Regions from separate parts of the Klebsiella sp. WP3-W18-ESBL-02 genome, predicted to be linked through region 1. Evidence: predicted binding sites of a transcription regulator. Region 1 holds the regulator's gene; each other region holds the start of a gene.

Region 1 (5,659 bases):
TTATTACCGGGCGAAAAGCTAAACTGTTAGAAGACCGCTGCGCGACGCTCGGCATCACGCATCTCTATCAGGGTCAGTCGGATAAGCTCATTGCCTACCGTGAACTGCTGGCGAAGCTTGATCTTCAGCCAGAGGAAGTGGCCTACGTGGGCGACGATCTGATCGACTGGCCGGTCATGGCAGAAGTCGGTCTCAGCGTCGCGGTAGCGGACGCGCACCCGCTGCTGCCACCGCGCGCTGATTACGTCACGCGTATTGCGGGAGGCCGCGGCGCGGTTCGTGAAGTCTGCGATCTGCTGCTGCTGGCGCAAGGGAAGCTGGACGAAGCCAAAGGGCAATCCATATGAGTAAAACCAGACGTTGGGTTATCATTCTGCTATCGCTGGTGGCGCTTGTCCTGATCGGCCTTAATCTTGCCGATAAAGAAGACAGCGGCCCGGTGACAACAAACGCTGGCGATCCAACTTATAAAAGCGAGCATACCGATACGGTGGTGTACAGCCCCGAAGGCGCGCTCTCCTACCGGTTAATTGCCGAACACGTGGAGTATTTTTCCGATCAGAGTCTGTCGTGGTTTACTCGCCCCGTACTGACAACATTTGACGCCGCCAAGGTGCCAACCTGGTCGATTAAAGCCGATAAAGCGAAGCTGACCAACGACCGCATGCTGTACCTCTACGGGCACGTTGAAATCAACGCGCTGACAGAAGACGCACAACTGCGTAAGATTACGACGGATAATGCCCAGGTAAACCTGATAACTCAGGATGTTTCCTCTGACGATCTGGTGACGTTATACGGCACAACATTTAATTCCAGCGGCCTGAAAATGCGCGGCAATTTACGCAGCAAAAACGCCGAGCTGATTGAAAAGGTTAGAACCTCTTATGAAATTCAGAACAAACAAACTCAGCCTTAAGCTGGCGCTCGTCGCTTCTCTGCTGGCCGCTAGCCTGCCGGCCATGGCGGTGACCGGCGATACCAATCAACCGATTCACATTGAATCCGATCAGCAGTCGTTGGATATGCAGGGCAACGTCGTGACCTTTACCGGCAACGTCGTCGTCACCCAGGGCACAATCAAAATTAACGCTGACAAAGTGGTCGTGACCCGCCCTGCGAATCAGCAGGGTAAAGAAGTTATTGAAGGCTACGGCAATCCGGCCACCTTCTACCAGATGCAGGACAACGGCAAACCGGTGAAAGGCCATGCGTCGAAAATGCGCTATGAGCTGGCGAACGACTTCGTGGTGCTGACCGGCAACGCTTACCTTGAGCAGCTCGACAGCAACATCAAGGGCGACAAGATCACGTACCTGGTCAAGGAACAGAAAATGCAGGCGTTTAGCGATAAAGGCAAACGCGTGACCACCGTTCTGGTGCCATCCCAGCTGCAGGACAAGTCCAAAGATCAGGCTCCGGCACAGAAGAAGAGTAACTAATCCGTTATGGCGACATTAACTGCAAAAAATCTGGCGAAGGCCTACAAAGGCCGCCGCGTAGTGGAAGATGTCAGTCTGACCGTGAATTCCGGTGAGATTGTGGGTCTGCTTGGGCCAAACGGCGCGGGTAAAACCACCACCTTCTACATGGTGGTTGGGATCGTGCCGCGCGACGCGGGCAATATCATCATTGATGACGAAGACATCAGCCTGCTGCCGCTGCACGCGCGCGCGCGCCGGGGTATCGGCTATCTGCCGCAGGAAGCCTCTATTTTCCGCCGTCTGAGCGTTTACGATAACCTGATGGCCGTGCTGCAAATCCGCGACGATCTGAGCAACGAACAGCGTGAAGACCGTGCTAAAGAGCTGATGGAAGAGTTCCACATCGAGCATCTGCGCGACAGTCTGGGCCAGGCGCTATCCGGCGGGGAACGCCGCCGCGTCGAAATCGCCCGCGCGCTGGCGGCAAACCCGAAATTTATCCTGCTGGATGAACCGTTTGCCGGCGTAGACCCGATTTCGGTTATCGACATTAAACGTATTATCGAACACCTGCGCGACAGCGGCCTTGGCGTACTGATTACCGACCACAACGTCCGTGAAACGCTGGCGGTGTGTGAACGCGCTTATATCGTCAGCCAGGGGCATCTGATTGCCCACGGTACCCCTCAGGAGATCCTACAAGACGAACATGTTAAACGCGTGTATCTTGGGGAAGACTTCAGACTCTGATAGGGTAGTGGTTAACGACGTTAGCGGGAGATATTCGTTCTGAACATGAAGCAAGGTTTGCAATTAAGGCTCAGCCAACAGCTTGCCATGACGCCACAGCTGCAGCAGGCTATTCGTCTGCTGCAGCTGTCTACGCTGGAACTTCAGCAGGAACTCCAGCAGGCGCTGGAGAGCAACCCCCTGCTCGAGCAAACCGATCTTCACGAAGAAGTAGAAACTCAGGAAGCCACCGATCACGAAACGCTGGACAGCGTTGACGCGCTGGAAAAGCCCGATATGCCCGAAGAGCTGCCGCTTGACGCCAGCTGGGACGAGATCTATACCGCCGGGACGCCTTCCGGCACCGGGGCCGACTACCAGGACGACGAGCTGCCGGTTTACCAGGGCGAAACAACCCAGTCGCTGCAGGATTACCTGATGTGGCAGGTTGAACTGACGCCGTTTACCGATACCGACCGCGCCATCGCCACCTCCATCGTCGACGCGGTGGACGACACCGGCTACCTCACCGTTTCCGTGGAAGATATTCGCGAAAGCATCGGCGACGACGAGATTGGCCTCGATGAAGTGGAAGCGGTGTTGAAGCGTATCCAACGCTTCGATCCGGTAGGCGTCGCCGCCAAAGATCTCCGCGACTGTTTGCTGATCCAGCTTTCCCAGTTCTCACCTACGACGCCGCGTCTTGATGAAGCTCGCCTAATCATCAGTGAGCATCTGGATCTGCTCGCCAACCATGACTTCCGTTCGCTGATGCGCGTCACGCGGCTGAAAGAAGACGTGCTGAAAGAAGCGGTCGATCTGATCCAGTCATTAGATCCGCGCCCCGGCCAATCGATCCAGACCGGTGAACCTGAATACGTCATTCCTGACGTGCTGGTGCGTAAGGTGAACGATCGCTGGGTGGTGGAACTGAACGCCGACAGCATCCCGCGTCTGCAGATTAACCAGCACTATGCGGGCATGTGCAATAACGCCCGCAACGACGCCGACAGCCAGTTTATCCGCAGCAACCTGCAGGAAGCGAAGTGGCTGATTAAGAGTCTGGAAAGCCGCAACGACACGCTGCTGCGCGTCAGCCGCTGCATCGTTGAACAGCAGCAGGCCTTTTTCGATCTTGGCGAAGAGTATATGAAACCGATGGTGCTGGCGGACATCGCCCAGACCGTCGAAATGCACGAGTCCACGATTTCGCGTGTTACCACGCAGAAGTATTTGCATAGCCCACGGGGCATTTTCGAGCTTAAGTATTTCTTCTCCAGCCACGTCAGCACCGAGGGCGGCGGCGAAGCCTCGTCCACGGCGATTCGTGCACTGGTGAAGAAATTGATTGCCGCGGAGAATCCCGCAAAACCACTGAGCGACAGTAAACTGACCACCATGCTCTCTGAACAGGGTATCATGGTGGCACGGCGCACCGTTGCAAAGTACCGAGAGTCTTTATCCATTCCGCCGTCTAACCAGCGTAAACAGCTGGTCTGACACTACTGATAAGGAAGACACTATGCAGCTCAACATCACTGGACACAACGTCGAAATTACCGAGCCAATGCGCGAATTCGTGAATGCGAAATTCAGCAAGCTGGAACAATTCTTCGAGAGGATCAATCAGGTCCATATTGTGTTAAAAGTGGAGAAATTGACGCACATCTCGGATGCTACACTGCACGTTAACGGGGGCGAACTTCATGCCAGCGCGGAAGGGCAGGATATGTACGCCGCTATCGACGGTTTAATCGATAAACTGGCGAGACAGTTAAACAAGCACAAAGATAAACTAAAACAACATTGATTGTCCGAGCAGCCGCCCGATATGCCCGGCATATCGGGCGGCGCTTAGGTGAAATTATGACAAATAACGATTCGGCTCTACAACTGAGCAATGTCCTTAACCAGGAATGTACCCGCAGTGCAGTACACTGCCAGAGTAAAAAACGCGCGCTTGAGATCATCAGCGAGCTGGCGGCTAAACAACTTAGCCTGCCGCCGCAGGTGGTGTTTGAAGCCATTCTGACCCGTGAAAAAATGGGCAGTACCGGCATCGGTAACGGTATCGCGATCCCGCACGGCAAGCTGGAAGAAGATACGCTGCGCGCCGTCGGCGTGTTTGTGCAGTTGGAAACGCCAATCGCCTTCGACGCCATCGACAACCAGCCGGTCGATTTACTCTTTGCGCTACTGGTGCCGGCAGACCAGACCAAAACCCACCTGCATACGCTTTCCCTGGTGGCAAAACGTCTGGCGGATAAAACCATTTGTCGCCGCCTGCGCGCCGCGCAGAGCGACGAAGAGCTGTATCAAATCATCACCGATACGGAAACCCACGATGATGCATAATGGACATCACATCGTACTGAGGAGAAACGGTACATGGTACTGATGATCGTCAGCGGCCGCTCTGGCTCGGGAAAATCAGTGGCCCTGAGGGCGCTGGAAGATATGGGCTTCTACTGCGTGGATAACCTGCCGGTGGTGCTGCTGCCGGAACTGGCGAAAACGCTGGCTGACCGCGAGATATCGGCCGCCGTCAGCATTGACGTGCGTAACATGCCCGAAACGCCGGAAATCTTCGAACGTGCAATGGAGAACCTGCCGGACAACTTCTCCCCGCAGCTTCTGTTCCTCGATGCCGATCGCAATACGCTGATTCGTCGCTACAGCGACACCCGTCGTCTGCACCCCCTCTCAAGTAAGAATCTGTCGCTGGAAAGCGCCATTGATGAAGAGAGCAACCTGCTGGAGCCGCTGCGCTCTCGCGCCGATCTGATCGTCGATACCTCCGAGATGTCCGTTCACGAGCTGGCGGAAATGCTGCGTACCCGTCTTCTGGGTAAACGCGAGCGTGAGCTGACGATGGTATTTGAATCCTTCGGCTTCAAGCACGGTATCCCTATTGACGCCGATTACGTTTTCGACGTGCGCTTCCTGCCGAACCCGCACTGGGATCCGAAGCTGCGTCCGATGACCGGCCTCGACAAACCGGTCGCCGCGTTCCTCGACAGGCACACCGAGGTTCACAACTTTATTTACCAGACCCGCAGCTATCTTGAGCTATGGTTACCTATGCTGGAAACCAACAACCGTAGCTATCTGACGGTGGCCATTGGTTGTACCGGCGGTAAACACCGTTCGGTTTACGTTGCCGAACAGCTGGCTGACTACTTCCGCTCACGCGGTAAGAACGTGCAGTCTCGTCATCGGACGCTGGAAAAACGCAAATCATGACCGTAAAACAGACCGTTGAAATCACTAATAAGCTGGGCATGCACGCTCGCCCGGCGATGAAGCTGTTTGAGCTGATGCAGGATTTTGACGCGGAAGTCTTGCTGCGTAATGACGAAGGCACCGAAGCGGAAGCCAACAGCGTGATTGCGCTGCTGATGCTCGACTCCGCCAAGGGTCGCCAGATTGAGGTTGAAGCCACCGGCCCACAGGAAGTGGAAGCGCTGGCGGCGGTGATTGCGCTGTTTAACGCCGGGTTTGACGAA
Region 2 (5,659 bases), 1.0 Mb from region 1:
TCATTTGGAAAAATGCTGGGTTACCAGCGGGCGACGCCACCGTCGCTGCGCGGGTCGCTTCCGCCTTCCAGCATGCCGTTGCGGTGCCGGAGGATTGCCCCGGCATGCCCCATGAGGTCGTCATAAGGGGGGTATATCTCGACGTCATGGCCGTACTGTTTGAGGGTCTCGGTAGTCTCCGCTCTAAGGCGGCTTTCAATCTTAAGCGTGTCGTTGCTCTCACCCCAGGTGCGCCCTAATAACCAGCGCGGCGCGGCGACCGCCGCCTGAGGCGTCATGTTCTGATGGAGGATGCGGTCAAAGATGGCTGCCAGCGTCTGCGGCTGGCCGTCGCCGCCCATGCTGCCGTAGACCAACGCGTCGCCATTGCTCAGCCTCGCCAACCCTGGGTTAAGGGTATGGAACGGCAGACGACCCGGCTGTAGGGGGTTAGTGGCATTGGGATCCAGCGAAAAACTACTTCCGCGGTTCTGCCAGATGATGCCGCTATCGGCAAGAACCACCGCGCTGCCAAATTCGTGATAGATACTCTGAATAAAGCTGACCGCCGTGCCGGAAGCATCAATAACGCCCATCCAGATGGTATCCGCCGGCCCGCGACCTTTACCCCAGGCCTGCGCCCGGTCGGGAACAATCTGCGCGCTGAGCTGAGCGATGCTGTCTGCCGTCAGCAGCGATTGTGGATCCAGTGTCATGTGGGCCGGATCAGTGATATGGCTATCGCGCAGGCTGAAAGCCAGCTTGGTGGCTTCGACACAGTGGTGGACAAAATCGGCTTCGTCGGCAATAGCCCCCTTGTTACGCTGCTGCTCAATCATGCCCGTAATCAGCAGCGAAACCAGGCCCTGCGACGGCGGTGGAAGGTTATAAACCGTCCCTCTCTCCGTTTCCAGCGCCAGCGGCTTCACCCGTGCGGCACGATAAGCGTCAAGGTCGCTAAAGCGCAGCAGGCTTCCGGCTGCCTCCAGTTCGCTGGCGATCAGGCGGGCGGTCTCACCGTGGTAAAAATCACCCAGCCCATGGGTTGCCAGCCGTTCCAGCGTGTTGGCGAGTGCAGGCTGAAGCAGCAATTCATCTGGGCCGAGCGCCTGCCCTTCAGGCGCAAACAGACCGCAAAATCCTGGATACTGGCCCAGCTGTGGCAGCCGTACGGCAATCTGTTGATGCAGCCCTGCGTTAACCGGCACGCCATGACGCGCATAGTGTATGGCGTCCTTTAACAAGCGCGTTAACGGCAGCGGCGCATTTGCCTCATATTCTCTCGCCCACTCCAGCGCACGTTCCCAACCGCCAATCGTGCCCGCAACGGTATTGGCCGCCAACGGTCCGCGCACCGGCACCTGTGCATAACCCGCCTGGCGATAAAAATCGATATTCGCTTTTTCCGCCGCGAAGCCACAGGCCTGAATCGCCACAGGTTCTTCGCCGGGCCGGGAGATTAACCAGAATCCATCACCGCCGATGCCGTTCATATGCGGGTAAACCACAGCAATAGTCGCCGCCGCAGCCACCATTGCTTCAACCGCATTACCGCCATCGCGTAAAACGGCCACCGCGCTTTCCGCAGCCAGCGAGTGCGGCGCAACGGCCATGCCCTGCATACATTTTGCTGATTGGATCTGAGTCATCATCTGCACCTTGCCTACATGTGTGTATACACTGATGTAGGCACAAAACGTGCCAGATATAAATTTATATTAATTTTCATTTAGTTAATCTAATTAAGCCGAAAATAATGAGCGCAATACAGAGCAATTGACGCACCGAAGCGGTGCTGATGTGGGCAGATGGTGCGCAATAAAAAAGCAAAAACCCTGCCGGAGCAGGGTTTTGAACGTCTTAATAAGGGCCGTTGAGCGGCGGCTTATCAGAACGGGATATCGTCATCGAAATCCATCGGCGGTTCGTTAGACGGTGCCGGAGCAGACTGCTGCTGCGGGCGAGACTGCGCGCCGCCGCTGAACTGGTTGCCGCCCTGCGGCTGCTGAGGTTGACCCCAACCGCCCTGCTGCTGGCCGCCGCCCATGTTGCCGCCTGCCGGTGCACCGCCGCCCTGACGGCCGCCGAGCATCTGCATGGTGCCACCCACGTTGACCACGACTTCGGTGGTGTATTTTTCAACGCCAGACTGATCGGTCCATTTACGGGTACGCAGCTGGCCTTCGATATAAACCTGAGAGCCCTTACGCAGGTATTCACCTGCCACTTCCGCCAGCTTGCCAAACAGCACTACACGGTGCCATTCGGTCTGCTCTTTCATTTCCCCGGTCGCTTTATCACGCCAGGATTCGGAAGTAGCCAGCGTAATGTTGGCGACTGCGCCACCATTCGGCATATAGCGTACTTCCGGGTCCTGGCCCAGATTACCGACGAGAATCACCTTGTTGACGCCTCTGCTGGCCATGATTGTCTCTCCTGATACGAGTCTAGTTACTTAATAAGTGTAAACGGGGGATTGTAGCATTACAAAGTGGCGCTTTGATAGCATGTGAGGTCTATTCAGACAAACAAACTGGGTGACGACATTTTTGCATTGCACGCTGGAAGCAGGCACCCAATACTGTATATTCATTCAGGTTAAATTGTGTCATAATTAGCCGTTTCTGCCGTTTGTCCTTCAAACAAACCAGGCAATCCGTGTATCTTCTACCGGGAAAGGTGAATGGATAAGATCGAAGTTCGGGGCGCCCGCACCCATAATCTCAAAAACATCAACCTCGTCATCCCTCGCGACAAACTGATTGTCGTGACCGGGCTTTCGGGTTCTGGCAAATCCTCACTGGCATTCGACACCCTCTACGCCGAGGGACAGCGTCGCTACGTAGAATCGCTTTCTGCCTACGCGCGTCAGTTCCTGTCGTTGATGGAAAAGCCGGACGTCGATCATATTGAAGGCCTGTCGCCGGCGATTTCTATCGAGCAGAAATCGACCTCGCACAACCCGCGTTCAACGGTAGGTACTATCACCGAAATTCACGACTACCTTCGTTTGCTGTACGCACGCGTCGGCGAGCCGCGTTGTCCGGATCACGACGTGCCGCTGGCGGCGCAAACCGTTAGCCAGATGGTCGATAACGTGCTGTCGCAGCCGGAAGGCAAACGCCTGATGCTGCTGGCACCGATCATCAAAGAGCGTAAGGGCGAGCACACCAAAACGCTGGAAAACCTGGCAAGCCAGGGCTACATCCGCGCGCGTATTGACGGCGAGGTCTGCGACCTGTCCGATCCACCGAAGCTTGAGCTGCAAAAGAAACACACCATTGAAGTGGTCATCGACCGCTTTAAGGTCCGTGACGATCTGGCCCAGCGCCTGGCAGAGTCATTTGAGACCGCGCTGGAGCTTTCCGGCGGCACGGCCGTGGTCGCCGATATGGACAATCCGAAAGCGGAAGAGCTGCTGTTCTCCGCCAACTTCGCCTGCCCGATTTGCGGCTACAGCATGCGCGAGCTTGAGCCGCGCCTGTTCTCGTTCAACAACCCGGCGGGCGCCTGCCCGACCTGTGACGGGCTGGGCGTACAGCAGTATTTCGATCCGGACCGCGTGATTCAGAATCCCGAGCTATCGCTGGCCGGCGGCGCAATCCGCGGCTGGGATCGCCGTAACTTCTATTACTTCCAGATGCTTAAGTCGCTGGCGGACCACTATCAGTTCGACGTAGAAGCGCCGTGGGAAAGCCTGGACGCGGCCGCGCAGAAAGCCATTCTGTACGGGTCTGGCAAAGAGCCGATTGAATTCAAGTACATCAACGATCGCGGTGATACCTCCGTGCGCCGTCATCCGTTCGAAGGCGTGCTGCACAACATGGAGCGTCGCTATAAAGAGACGGAGTCCAGCGCGGTGCGCGAGGAGCTGGCGAAATTCATCAGCAACCGTCCATGCGCCAGCTGCAACGGTACCCGTCTGCGCCGCGAAGCGCGCCACGTGTACGTTGAAAATACCCCGCTACCGACTATCTCAGACATGAGCATCGGTCACGCGATGGACTTCTTCAATAACCTGAAGCTTTCCGGCCAGCGGGCAAAAATCGCTGAAAAAGTGCTGAAAGAGATTGGCGATCGTCTGAAGTTCCTCGTTAACGTCGGCCTGAACTACCTGACGCTCTCCCGCTCGGCGGAAACCCTCTCCGGCGGCGAAGCGCAGCGTATCCGCCTGGCAAGCCAGATCGGCGCCGGGCTGGTTGGCGTGATGTACGTGCTGGATGAGCCGTCTATCGGCCTGCACCAGCGCGATAACGAACGCCTGCTCGGCACCTTGATTCACCTGCGTAACCTCGGCAACACGGTTATCGTCGTCGAACACGACGAAGACGCGATTCGCGCCGCCGACCACGTGATCGATATTGGTCCTGGCGCTGGCGTACACGGCGGCCAGGTGGTAGCGGAAGGCACGCTGGACGACATTATGGCGATACCGGAGTCGTTAACCGGCCAGTTCATGAGCGGAAAACGCAAAATTGAAGTGCCAAAACAACGTGTACCGGCCGATCCGGAAAAAGTGCTGAAGCTGACCGGCGCATCGGGTAACAACCTGAAGGACGTGACGCTGACGCTGCCGGTAGGCCTGTTTACCTGCATTACCGGCGTGTCCGGTTCAGGGAAATCAACGCTGATTAACGATACTCTGTTCCCGATCGCGCAAACCCAGCTGAACGGCGCCACCATCGCTGAGCCCGCGCCATATCGCGACGTGCAGGGGCTGGAGCACTTCGATAAGGTTATCGATATCGACCAAAGCCCGATCGGTCGTACTCCTCGTTCAAACCCGGCTACCTACACCGGCGTCTTTACGCCAGTGCGTGAGCTGTTTGCGGGCGTGCCGGAATCGCGTTCACGCGGCTATACGCCGGGCCGTTTCAGCTTTAACGTTCGCGGCGGGCGCTGCGAAGCCTGTCAGGGCGATGGCGTTATCAAAGTTGAAATGCACTTCCTGCCGGATATCTACGTGCCGTGCGACCAGTGCAAAGGTAAACGCTATAACCGTGAAACGCTGGAGATTAAGTACAAAGGCAAGACCATCCACGAAGTGCTGGATATGACCATCGAAGAGGCACGTGAGTTCTTTGATGCCGTACCGGCGCTGGCGCGTAAGCTGCAAACGCTGATGGACGTCGGCCTGACCTACATTCGTCTTGGCCAGTCGGCGACGACGCTTTCCGGTGGTGAAGCCCAGCGCGTGAAGCTGGCGCGCGAGCTGTCAAAACGCGGCACCGGCCAAACGCTCTATATTCTGGACGAACCGACCACCGGCCTGCACTTTGCCGATATCCAGCAGCTGCTGGAAGTGCTGCATCAGCTGCGCGACCAGGGCAACACCATCGTGGTGATTGAGCACAACCTGGACGTCATCAAAACGGCGGACTGGATTGTCGACCTTGGCCCGGAAGGCGGCAGCGGCGGCGGGGAAATTCTCGTGTCAGGCACGCCGGAGACGGTGGCGAACTGTGAAGCGTCGCATACCGCTCGTTTCCTGAAACCGCTGTTGAAATAGCTAGGAGTACATCTGCTGTCGGAGCGCTTCCGGCAGCAGATCCACCGCCAGCTGGTAGGAGGCGTCCACCAGATAGTAAATCTGCGAGTTCGGCAGCGTACCGTCGAGGTACACGGTGCTCCAGTGCGCTTTATTCAGATGGCGACTTGGGCGCACGTCTTTATGCTGTTC
Region 3 (5,659 bases), 2.2 Mb from region 1:
CGCAGCACCAAATCCGGCCTGCGCCACGCTATCGAAGTGCTGGCCGAAGTCGATGAAATCAGCTTTAACTTCTTCCACAGCGAAGACGTGGTGCGCCACCCGGTGGTTGCCCGCATTGTGAACGCCTATGAAGCGTGGGAAGAAGCCGATCAAAAACGTAAAGCCGAGCAGGCCGCAGAACGTAAACGCGAAGCTCAGGCGCAGGAGCAGAAATGAGTCAGGTGATCCTCGATCTCCAGTTGGCCTGTGAAAACAACACCGGTCTGCCAGAAGAAAGTCAGTTTCAGACATGGCTGGATGCGGTTATCCCGCAGTTTCAGGAAGAATCGGAAGTCACGATTCGCCTGGTGGATGAAGCCGAAAGCCACGAGCTGAACCTCACCTATCGCGGCAAGGATAAGCCAACCAACGTGCTGTCATTCCCATTTGAAGCACCGCCGGGAATGGAGATGCCGCTGCTGGGCGATCTGATCATCTGCCGTCAGGTGGTTGAGCAGGAAGCCGCAGAGCAGGAAAAACCACTGGATGCCCACTGGGCGCATATGGTTGTCCACGGCAGTCTGCATTTGCTGGGCTATGACCATATTGAAGATGACGAAGCGGAAGAGATGGAAAGCCTTGAGACAGAGATAATGCTTGCTCTGGGCTATGAGGATCCGTACATTTCCGAGAAAGAATAAACATTTCGATAAACTGTAGGCCTGATAAGGCCTGGCCGCCATCCGGCATTGTGCCGGATGGCGCCGCGCTTATCCGGCCTACAGAGCGAATATACATGCCGTCCGGCGCTGAGTTTACGCGCGGCGAGCGACAGTTAAATCAACATGAGAACCCACACGACGCCATGAGCGACGACAATTCACACAGTAGTGACACAGTACACAGCAAAAAGGGATTTTTCTCCCTCTTACTCAGCCAGCTTTTCCACGGTGAACCGAAAAACCGTGACGATCTTCTGGCGCTGATCCGTGATTCCGGGCAAAACGAGCTTATCGATGAAGATACGCGCGACATGCTCGAAGGGGTAATGGATATCGCCGACCAGCGCGTCCGCGACATCATGATCCCTCGCTCCCAAATGATCACCCTGAAACGCAACCAAACGCTGGACGAATGTCTCGATGTGATCATCGAGTCCGCCCACTCGCGCTTCCCGGTCATCAGCGAGGACAAAGATCACATTGAAGGGATTCTGATGGCGAAAGATCTGCTGCCGTTTATGCGCAGCGATGCCGAAGCCTTCAGCATGGATAAAGTGTTACGCACCGCGGTTGTCGTACCGGAAAGCAAACGGGTTGACCGGATGCTCAAGGAGTTCCGCTCCCAGCGCTACCATATGGCTATCGTTATCGATGAATTTGGCGGCGTTTCGGGCCTGGTGACTATCGAAGATATTCTGGAGCTTATCGTCGGCGAGATTGAAGACGAGTATGACGAAGAAGACGATATCGACTTCCGTCAGCTGAGCCGCCACACCTGGACGGTGCGTGCGCTGGCGTCGATCGAAGACTTTAACGATGCCTTCAGCACTCACTTCAGCGATGAAGAGGTCGATACCATCGGCGGTCTGGTCATGCAGGCTTTCGGTCATCTGCCGGCGCGCGGGGAAACTATCGACATCGATGGTTACCAGTTTAAGGTGGCGATGGCCGACAGCCGTCGTATTATTCAGGTTCATGTTAAGATTCCGGACGATTCCCCCCAACCGAAACTGGACGAATAATCTCCATGGCATTTGCCTCATTGCTTGAACGCCAGCGCATTCGCCTGCTGCTGGCGCTACTTTTCGGAGCCAGCGGTACGCTGGCTTTTTCTCCTTATGACATCTGGCCAGCGGCGATAATATCGCTGATGGGCCTGCAAGGGCTGACGCTCAACCGTCGCCCGGTGCAGGCGGCCGCTATCGGTTATGCCTGGGGCTTCGGCCTGTTTGGCTCCGGTATCAACTGGGTTTACGTGAGTATTGCGCAGTTCGGCGGTATGCCCGGCCCGGTTAACGTCTTTCTTGTGGTGCTGCTGGCCGCCTATCTCTCGCTCTATACCGGGCTTTTTGCCGGTATTTTGTCGCGCTTATGGCCGAAGACAAACTGGGTGCGCATGGCAATCGCCGCCCCGGTGGTCTGGCAGCTTACCGAGTTCCTGCGCGGCTGGGTGCTCACCGGCTTCCCATGGCTACAGTTTGGCTACAGCCAGATTGACGGCCCATTGAAAGGACTGGCGCCGGTGATGGGCGTCGGCGCGATTAACTTCCTGCTGATGGCGGTGAGCGGCCTGCTGGCGCTGGCGCTGGTTACCCGCAACTGGCGTCCGCTGGCGGCTGGCGTCATTCTGTTCGCACTGCCCTTCCCGCTGCGCTATATCCAGTGGTATACCCTGCAAACCGACAAAACGACCCAGGTTTCGCTGGTACAGGGCGACATCCCTCAGGCGCTGAAGTGGGACGAAAACCAGCTGCTGAATACCCTGAAAGTCTACCTCGACGCCACCGAGCAGGTGATGGGCAAATCGCAGCTGATTATCTGGCCGGAGTCGGCAATTCCGGATCTGGAAATCAACCAGCAGCGCTTCCTCAGCATGATGGACGATTTACTGCGCGCCAAAGACAGCACGCTGATTACCGGTATCGTCGACTCACGCCTTAATAAGCAGAATCGCTACGACACCTATAACACCATCATCACGCTGGGCAAAGACAGCCCGTACAGCTATGAATCCAGCAACCGCTATAACAAAAACCATCTGGTGCCGTTTGGTGAGTTTGTGCCGCTGGAATCAATTCTGCGCCCGCTGGCGCCGTTCTTTGACCTGCCGATGTCCTCCTTCAGCCGCGGGCCGTACATTCAACCGCAGCTGCAGGCGCATAATCTGAAGCTGACTGCGGCGATCTGCTACGAGATCATTCTCGGCCAGCAGGTACGCGACAACTTCCGCCCGGACACCAACTTCCTGCTGACTATCTCCAACGACGCGTGGTTCGGTAAGTCCATCGGCCCGTGGCAGCACTTCCAGATGGCGCGGATGCGCGCGCTGGAGCTGGCGCGCCCGCTGCTGCGCAGCACCAACAACGGCATTACGGCAGTGATTGGCCCGCGCGGTGAAATTCAGGATATGATCCCGCAGTTCACCCGTCAGGTACTGACCACCAAGGTGACGCCAACCGCCGGCCTGACGCCGTATGCGCGCACCGGTGATTGGACGCTATGGCTGATTACCGCGCTGTTCGGTTTTGGCGCCCTGGTGATGAGCCTGCGTCAACGTCGCAAATAAAGTATTGCACTATCGAATGTAGGCCGGATAAGGCGGTACGCCGCCATCCGGCAGTCGCGCTGCATCGGGCCTGATGGCGCTACGCTTATCAGGCCTACGCGATTTTCCCCACCAGCACTTCCTCTTCCAAGCCCCATTCTGGCACGCCAATTGCTTTATATAATCAAGAAGCTGCATATCACCGCCAGGGGCAACTGGGTTGCACCACGACACGCCGCCGGTAGCACCATTTTTGTGCAAACGGCGATTATTGCCTCAAAGCGGTGCGGTGTGCTTCGCAAAAATAAACAATAACGCAGCAAAATCTTTACATTAAGCCAAACTAAATGCTAACAAACACAGATAACGCTGCACGCTAAAGACGCAGTGATAACAACACAACATTCACAATGGGTATCAATGCATCCTTACCGATGCAGAGGATAAAGGAGTTGGATATGCAATTACGTAAACTGGCCGCTGCCATGCTGGTCATGGGTGTTACCGCCGGTCTGGCACATGCTGAAGACGCAAAGCCAGCCGCCGATGCCGCACAGCAGCAATCGACTCTGGAAAAAATCGCGAAAAACGGCGTTATCGTCGTGGGTCACCGCGAATCATCCGTGCCGTTCTCCTATTACGATAACCAGCAGAAAGTGGTCGGTTACTCTCAGGACTATTCCAACGCCATCGTTGAAGCGGTAAAGAAAAAGCTGAACAACCCGAAGCTGGACGTGAAGCTGATTCCAATTACCTCTCAAAACCGTATTCCGCTGCTGCAAAACGGCACGTTTGACTTCGAGTGTGGCTCAACCACCAACAACCTCGAGCGCCAGAAGCAGGCCGCCTTCTCTGACACCATCTTCGTCGTCGGCACCCGCCTGCTGGTGAAAAAAGGCGGTCCGATTAAAGACTTCCCGGATCTGAAAGACAAAGCGGTAGTGGTGACCTCCGGAACCACCTCCGAAGTTCTGCTGCACAAGCTGAACGACGAGCAGAAAATGAATATGCGCATCATTAGCGCCAAAGACCACGGCGACTCTTTCCGCACCCTGGAAAGCGGCCGTGCGGTAGCCTTTATGATGGATGACGCGCTGCTGGCCGGCGAACGAGCGAAAGCCAAGAAACCGGACAACTGGGAAATTGTCGGCAAACCGCAGTCCCAGGAAGCCTATGGCTGTATGCTGCGCAAAGATGACCCTGAGTTTAAAAAGCTGATGGACGATACTATCGCCCAGGCGCAGACCTCCGGCGAAGCCACCAAGTGGTTTGATAAGTGGTTTAAGAACCCGATTCCGCCTAAAAATCTGAACATGAACTTTGAGCTCTCGGAAGAGATGAAAACGCTGTTCAAAACGCCAAACGATAAAGCGCTTAACTAATAAAAAATATGGGGCGGAAAAATCTGCCCTCTCGATTGTGGTTCAGCACGGACAGACTATACGTCAGGTGGTCGTTCCCCACCTGGCCTGAATACCGCAAAACGCTGTTCAACAATCTTCGAGGGTAGCAGGTCGTACTGCTACCCTTTTTTTTCTGGAGTTTATTATGTCAATAGACTGGAACTGGGGCATCTTTTTACAACAGGCCCCTTTCGGCAACACCACCTATCTCGGCTGGCTCTGGAGCGGTTTCCAGGTCACCGTCGCGCTCTCTATCACCGCCTGGATTATCGCGTTTCTCGTCGGCTCGCTGTTCGGCATTTTGCGTACCGTGCCTAACCGGTTCTTATCGGGTATCGGCACCTGCTACGTCGAATTGTTCCGCAACGTGCCGCTGATCGTGCAGTTCTTTACCTGGTACCTTGTGGTGCCGGAGCTGCTGCCGGAAAACCTCGGCATGTGGTTTAAATCCGAGCTGGATCCAAACATTCAGTTCTTCCTCTCCTCAATGATTTGCCTGGGTCTGTTCACCGCCGCGCGCGTTTGTGAGCAGGTGCGTGCGGCAATTCAGTCGCTGCCGCGCGGGCAAAAAAACGCCGGGCTGGCGATGGGGCTTACGCTGCCGCAAACCTATCGCTACGTGCTGCTGCCGAACGCCTATCGCGTGATCGTGCCACCGATGACCTCAGAGATGATGAACCTGGTGAAGAACTCAGCCATCGCCTCCACCATCGGTCTGGTCGATATGGCGGCACAGGCCGGCAAGCTGCTGGACTATTCCGCGCACGCCTGGGAATCCTTTACGGCGATTACCCTGGCATACGTGCTGATTAACGCGGTCATTATGTTAGTGATGGCTGTGGTAGAACGGAAAATCCGCCTGCCCGGCAACCTGGGGGGTAAATAATGTACGAATTTGACTGGAGTTCTATCGTTCCGTCGATGCCCTACCTGATTGCAGGTCTGGTCGTCACGCTCAAAATTACCGTTACGGCAATTGTTATCGGTATCGTCTGGGGGACGCTGCTGGC
Region 4 (5,659 bases), 1.4 Mb from region 1:
AGCAGGATAAAGATTTTGGTGTAGGTTATCTGCACAAATCCTTCACCCAGATGCAGGCGCAGTACGCCGTCCAGCATCGTCGGCACGCCCTGCTGACGCGGCCCCTGGCTGATTTGCGCGTAGTTCTGCAAAATGAGCGACATGCCGATCGCCGAAATCAGCGGCGCCAGGCGTGTGGAGTTACGCAGGGGCTTATAGGCGATACGCTCAATCGTCCAGCCGTATACCCCCGTCACCACGATGGTAAACACCAGCGTGCCGAGGATCAGCAGAGGAAAAGAGTGCAGGCCAAAGAAGGACAGCAGCGCCAGTCCAATGGCGCAGAGATAGGCGGAGATCATATACACTTCGCCGTGGGCGAAGTTAATCATGCCGATAATACCGTAAACCATGGTGTAACCAATGGCGATAAGCCCGTAGACCGATCCTAGCGTCAAGCCATTGACTAACTGTTGTAAAAAGAATGTCTCCATCTTCGCGCGCTCGTGTTATTGGCCATGTTTTAAAGCGCCGGTATGCTGCCATACCGGCGCTGAGCGTGACTCCATCCGGTTACTCAACTTCCTTATACTTGCCTTTGTCATCCCATTGATAAACGACATAGTCGGAGACTTTCAGATCGCCTTTGCTGTCCCAGGCTTTTTTACCCATCACGGTTTCCACCGGATTGGCCTTCAGCCAGGCGCTGGCTTTCGCCGAGTCGGGTCCTGCGGCTTTAAACGCCGCTGCGATAGCCTGAATAGAAGCATAGGAATAGAGGGTATAGCCTTCCGGCTCGAACTTATTGGCACGGAATTTCTCAATCACCGCTTTACCGTCCGGGATCAGGCGCGGATCTTTGCCGAAGGTCATGTAGATGCCATTGGTGTACTGTGGTCCGCCGGCAGCGGTCACCATCTCTTCGTTCACAATGCAGTCACCGGAGAAGAATTTCGCCTGCACGCCCTGCTCACGCATCTGGCGTACCAGCGGTCCGGCTTCCGGATGACAGCCGCCGAAGAACACCACGTCCGGCTTCTGCGCACCAATTTTGGTCACCAGCGCGTTGAAGTCTTTCTCGCCGCGCGACAGGCCTTCATACATCACCTCTTTCACGCCGCGTTTGGCCAGCGCTGCGCGGGTGGCATCCGCCAGGCCCTGACCGTAGGTATCTTTATCGTGAATGATAACCACCCGTTTCGCCTTCAGCTTATCAATGATGAAGTTGCCGGCAACGTCACCCTGCTGGTCATCGCGGCCGCACATACGGAACATGTCATTCATACCGCGTTCGGTAATAAGCGGGTTGGTTGACCCCGGGGTAATCGCCAGCACCCCGGCATCGTTATAGACCTCGGAAGCCGGCATAGTAGAAGATGAACAGAAGTGGCCGACAACGGCCTGAACTTTATCCTGATCGACCAGACGGTTCGCTACCGCTACGGCCTGTTTAGGTTCACAAGCGTCATCGCCCTGCACCAGCTTAATCTTTTCGCCGTTAATCCCACCGGCGGCGTTAATATCTTCCGCCGCTTGAGTCGCACCGTGCCAATATTGATCGCCATAGGTCGCGTTAGGCCCGGTAAAAGGCCCGGCAACGCCAATAACGATATCGGCCTGGGCGGAAAACGCCGTCACCAGACACCCTGCCAACACAATCGAAAGCGGACTTTTTATTAATTTCAGCGACATTATTATCTACCTTAGCAAAAGAGGTTTATGCATTACGGTGTGAAGCCGAACCACCGGCGCATTGCGCCGGACAAACGACATCCTGACAATATCCTGCTGATAACGGCGAGGTTTCCTTACGCTTCTCAGGCCAAATCATTAAGCAAAATGGTTGCCAACTTTGCACAACCCGCGCTCGGATTTTGACAATTCTGAGTATAGAGCGCCGTTGCAGGGCCTCTGCACCGGCGAAGTGAAATTACGGGAGGGATCACATCTGCTTAACAATAAAGTACATAAATATTGCAATAGTCACGGTTTGTGCATTTTTGTTGCAAATTGTGCAACTTATGTTAACTAATGGTGCAACGGCCTGCCGCTGAGGGTCTGACGCTAACGTAACGTCAGATCACGCGTTGTCCCTGAACGTTTCCAGACGCTGAATTTGCCGCCCATGCGCATCAAAGTTAGTTTCAGCCAGCCAGGCACAGATGACCGCTTCGCAGCGCGCCCATTCACCGTCGATGATAGACAGATAGTCGCTATCGCGGGTGCGACCTTTACGGATCATCCGCTGACGCAGGCGCCCTTCCCAGCTAAACCCCAGGCGCTCGGCGGCGCGGCGGGATTCGAGATTCATCGAATCACATTTCCACTCCAGCCGTCTGTAGCCCTGTTCAAACGCATTTTTCAGCAGCAGCCACACGGCTTCGGTTCCCAGCGGCGTTTGTTTCATCAACCGCGACCACGTCACGTGGCCAATTTCTACCGACCCCATCTGGCGATCGATGGCCATAAAACTGACCAGTCCGACTGCCCGCTCGGTGCGTCGGTCGATCACCGCATAAGGCACCAGCGCAGCGTCATCAACTTTGACCTGCACCCACCGTTCGGTGGCGACAAGAGAGTCGGGGCGCGAACTGGCAAGCCACGTCCAGTCGCTCTCTTCGCCCTGCGCGTAGGCCTCGTACAGATCGGCGGCGTGACGCGCTGCATTGAGGGGTTCCAGCCAACAAAAGCGGCCGTACAGCGGCGCACGCGCCAGCGCCCCGGCCCCCTGCCAGTCGGGGATACGATCGTTTACCCACTGGCCAAACTCATTGATTTCCGGCATAAACATTTCCTGTCAAAACGGTAAACTAAGGGTTATAGCAGAAAGACCACGAATGTTACACATTTGTAAATTTTACTATGCGCAATAAGAATAATATCGTCCATAACATCATGAATACCCGGCGCGATATTCTGTATCCGGCCTGACACTCCCCGCCCCAACGATTGACGTGTTCCCCTGGCCATTCTGGAGCCCTCTGGATTTTGTCGTTATACTGTTTAAATAAACAGATACCGGAGGCCACTTGCCCTCACGCCCAACGTACCGCCCACAATTTTCCCCCGCCGCAATATACGCGTACCCCGAGCACCTGCGCCCGTTTATTTCGGCGATCCCACCCTTGCCCGGCGTGTATGTCTTTCATGGCGAAAGTGAAACGTTGCCGCTCTATATTGGGAAAAGCATCAACCTGCGCAGCCGGGTGCTGTCACACCTGCGTACGCCCGATGAAGCCGCCATGCTCTATCAGGCGAAAAGAATAAGCTGGACGCGCACCGCGGGGGAAATCGGCGCACTGCTGCTGGAAGCTAAAATGATTAAAGCACAGCAGCCGCTGTTCAATAAGCGCCTGCGCCGCAGCCACCAGCTGTGCGCGTTGCATATGCAGAACAGAAAGCCTGAGGTAGTGTACGCAAAAGAAATCGACTTTTCTCATCACGCTGGCTTATACGGGCTGTTCGCCAATCGTCGCACTGCGCTGGAAGCGTTGCGGTCTATTGCCGACGCGCACCGGCTCTGTTACGGATTGCTCGGCCTCGAACCGCTGAATAAAGGGCGCGGCTGTTTTCGCTCGGCGCTTCACCGCTGCGCCGGTGCCTGCTGCGGTAAAGAGACCCTCGACGCACACCACCACAGGTTGCTTTGTGCACTTGAGCAGCTTCAGCTCATCTGCTGGCCGTGGCGTGGGGCGATCGCATTGCCAGAGGAGAGCGATGATCTCATTCAGTATCATATTATCCGCAACTGGATGTGGCTGGGCTCGGTTGGTTCGCTTGCCGAAGCTGCAACCCTATCGCGCCAGCAGGCCGGTTTCGATCACGATGGCTATAAGATTTTGTGTAAAACGCTGATGTCAGGCAGTGCAGCCGTTATCGATCTGAGTGGGGAAAGCGATGGCTGAGGCGCAGTGAACACAAGGGACAAAAACAAAAAAAACCCCCGTAGATGGTTTCACGACACTGCTTATTGCTTTGATTATTCTTTACTTTCCCATGGTACCCGGAGTGTGTAGTGATCAACTAAAACTCGCCACCGATTTAAAGTTTTTGCTGTATCGGTTTTCCGATTCGTTTGGGGATAACCCACCGTTATAGTCATCCGGCCTTTGCGGGCGGTAATATACGACGATATAGTCAGTGATCGTATGATCAGCTTCGCTAAAGCTTATAGAACCTGTCACGGGCACCCATCGTTTTTCAGACTTCGGAAGATGCAAATGGAGTACAGGAAGCTCACTCACTGGATGCAATGTAAAACTATGCGGCCCAGTGGCAATCGTTTTATAATCCCAAACGCCTAAATATGGCACTGAATGGCTAAACACGATGCAGCATATTCAGCGAATGTCCCTATTCTACTTATCACCTCCATTAAAATTGGGGGGATTACCCTAACTGTCCTGTTAATTGACGTTTCTGCGAAACGCGAAGAAATACAAGCCCTGGCGTTTTTCGAGCATGAGAGTAAATGATGAGCAAAGCAGTTAAATCCCTAGCGCTGGCGCTGGGCAATTCAAACAAAGAAGAAGCTACTAACGCATTTCGTCAGGCATTCAGCTATGCAGAGCGTGAAGGTGTACGCCTGAGTTCTCTGCATGTTATCCGGGAAGAAACCGCGCCTATTAGGGCAGATCGAGAACGCGAGTTAGTTGACAAGTACAATGCTCTTCTGGTCGAAGCCCGCCGTATCCGCGAACGTGCAACCTCATTGCAGGATGAGAAGATAGTCCTGAATGAGTCATACCAAAATGCACTTTCTGAACTCAGCCAATGTCAGATTGAGCTGTCGGAGGCGCAAAAAGAGATCGCCCGGCTGCAAACTATAGTCCTCGCTCTGAGTGCCGATATAACGACACCCGCAGCCACCAGCACGCAGAGTGATTCAGCATCAATGATCCGTGATCGCCTGAATGCCAAGAAGGCAAAGGTTGTCGATTTGTCTAAACATCCCATGACGCTTAAAACGCGTGAGATTTTCGACGCACTACTTACAGAGCTACAAGATTCAGCTCGAGGCTATTTCGATTACCGGGAACCAAAGGAAAACACTCCTTATGGGGAAATTCACTATTACTGGTCACCAGGGGATACCTATCACATCTGGTGCAAATACACCGGGGAAGGCTTCAAGATTTCGACAGCAACATTTGGCCCACGCGGAGGAGAGAAAGGGACAGACCAATATTTTGTGAAAGATGCTGATGCGCTTTTAGACTGGTTAATGAATCGATGGGAAGTAATGCTCTAAGTCACGTCATAGTGCCATTCTTATAATACTAATGCCCATAATTCACTCTTCGTCAATACTTGCCTTTAGCATTTCGAAAGGGGGTAACAACTTTTATTCAGATTCAGAATCTTCAAACGCATCTAAACAACATGACTCGAAATCAGACCAGAACTGTACGCCCTGTTCTCTGTGTTTGAGGGGAATGAAGTGAGATCGCATTAACGTGCGTGGGAAAACAATTCATTGCACTCAGTGAGTACAGGATATGTACAGAGTGTGAATTTCAGGCACAAAAAAACCACCCGTAGGTGGTTTCACGACACTGCTTATTGCTTTGATTATTCTTTACTTTCCCATGGTACCCGGAGTGGGACTTGAACCCACACAGCGCGAACGCCGAGGGATTTTAAATCCCTTGTGTCTACCGATTCCACCATCCGGGCTCGG

Evidence for each region. The regulator sigma-54, encoded in region 1, starts transcription at its own class of promoters, with help from an activator protein. The targets are predictions, from matches to a motif close to GTTGGCACANNTTTCGCTNT.
Region 2: the regulator sigma-54 is predicted to act here: its motif matches at 1,803-1,822, upstream of H7R56_RS22790 (gamma-glutamyltransferase family protein).
Region 3: the regulator sigma-54 is predicted to act here: its motif matches at 3,405-3,424, upstream of H7R56_RS17185 (amino acid ABC transporter substrate-binding protein).
Region 4: the regulator sigma-54 is predicted to act here: its motif matches at 1,811-1,830, upstream of H7R56_RS09440 (branched-chain amino acid ABC transporter substrate-binding protein).

The regions. Positions count from the first base shown of each region.
Region 1 covers NZ_AP021972.1:585,264-590,922, reverse strand. The annotation lists gene kdsC (3-deoxy-manno-octulosonate-8-phosphatase KdsC) at 1-347, shown strand, start outside; gene lptC (LPS export ABC transporter periplasmic protein LptC) at 344-919, shown strand; gene lptA (lipopolysaccharide ABC transporter substrate-binding protein LptA) at 888-1,442, shown strand; gene lptB (LPS export ABC transporter ATP-binding protein) at 1,449-2,174, shown strand; gene rpoN (RNA polymerase factor sigma-54) at 2,220-3,653, shown strand; gene hpf (ribosome hibernation promoting factor) at 3,676-3,963, shown strand; gene ptsN (PTS IIA-like nitrogen regulatory protein PtsN) at 4,020-4,508, shown strand; gene rapZ (RNase adapter RapZ) at 4,542-5,396, shown strand; gene npr (PTS phosphocarrier protein NPr) at 5,393-5,659, shown strand, end outside.
Region 2 covers NZ_AP021972.1:4,746,038-4,751,696, forward strand. The annotation lists gene H7R56_RS22790 (gamma-glutamyltransferase family protein) at 21-1,631, opposite strand; gene ssb1 (single-stranded DNA-binding protein SSB1) at 1,868-2,404, opposite strand; gene uvrA (excinuclease ABC subunit UvrA) at 2,663-5,488, shown strand; gene H7R56_RS22805 (MmcQ/YjbR family DNA-binding protein) at 5,489-5,659, opposite strand, start outside.
Region 3 covers NZ_AP021972.1:3,587,923-3,593,581, forward strand. The annotation lists gene H7R56_RS17165 (PhoH family protein) at 1-216, shown strand, start outside; gene ybeY (rRNA maturation RNase YbeY) at 213-680, shown strand; gene corC (CNNM family magnesium/cobalt transport protein CorC) at 845-1,723, shown strand; gene lnt (apolipoprotein N-acyltransferase) at 1,729-3,267, shown strand; gene H7R56_RS17185 (amino acid ABC transporter substrate-binding protein) at 3,705-4,628, shown strand; gene H7R56_RS17190 (amino acid ABC transporter permease) at 4,795-5,535, shown strand; gene gltK (glutamate/aspartate ABC transporter permease GltK) at 5,535-5,659, shown strand, end outside.
Region 4 covers NZ_AP021972.1:2,004,975-2,010,633, reverse strand. The annotation lists gene H7R56_RS09445 (ABC transporter permease subunit) at 1-473, opposite strand, end outside; gene H7R56_RS09440 (branched-chain amino acid ABC transporter substrate-binding protein) at 553-1,671, opposite strand; gene H7R56_RS09435 (GNAT family N-acetyltransferase) at 2,060-2,764, opposite strand; gene cho (excinuclease Cho) at 3,009-3,884, shown strand; partial or broken gene H7R56_RS09425 (IS110 family transposase) at 3,999-4,192, opposite strand; gene H7R56_RS09420 (hypothetical protein) at 4,451-5,230, shown strand; tRNA gene H7R56_RS09415 (tRNA-Leu) at 5,569-5,655, opposite strand.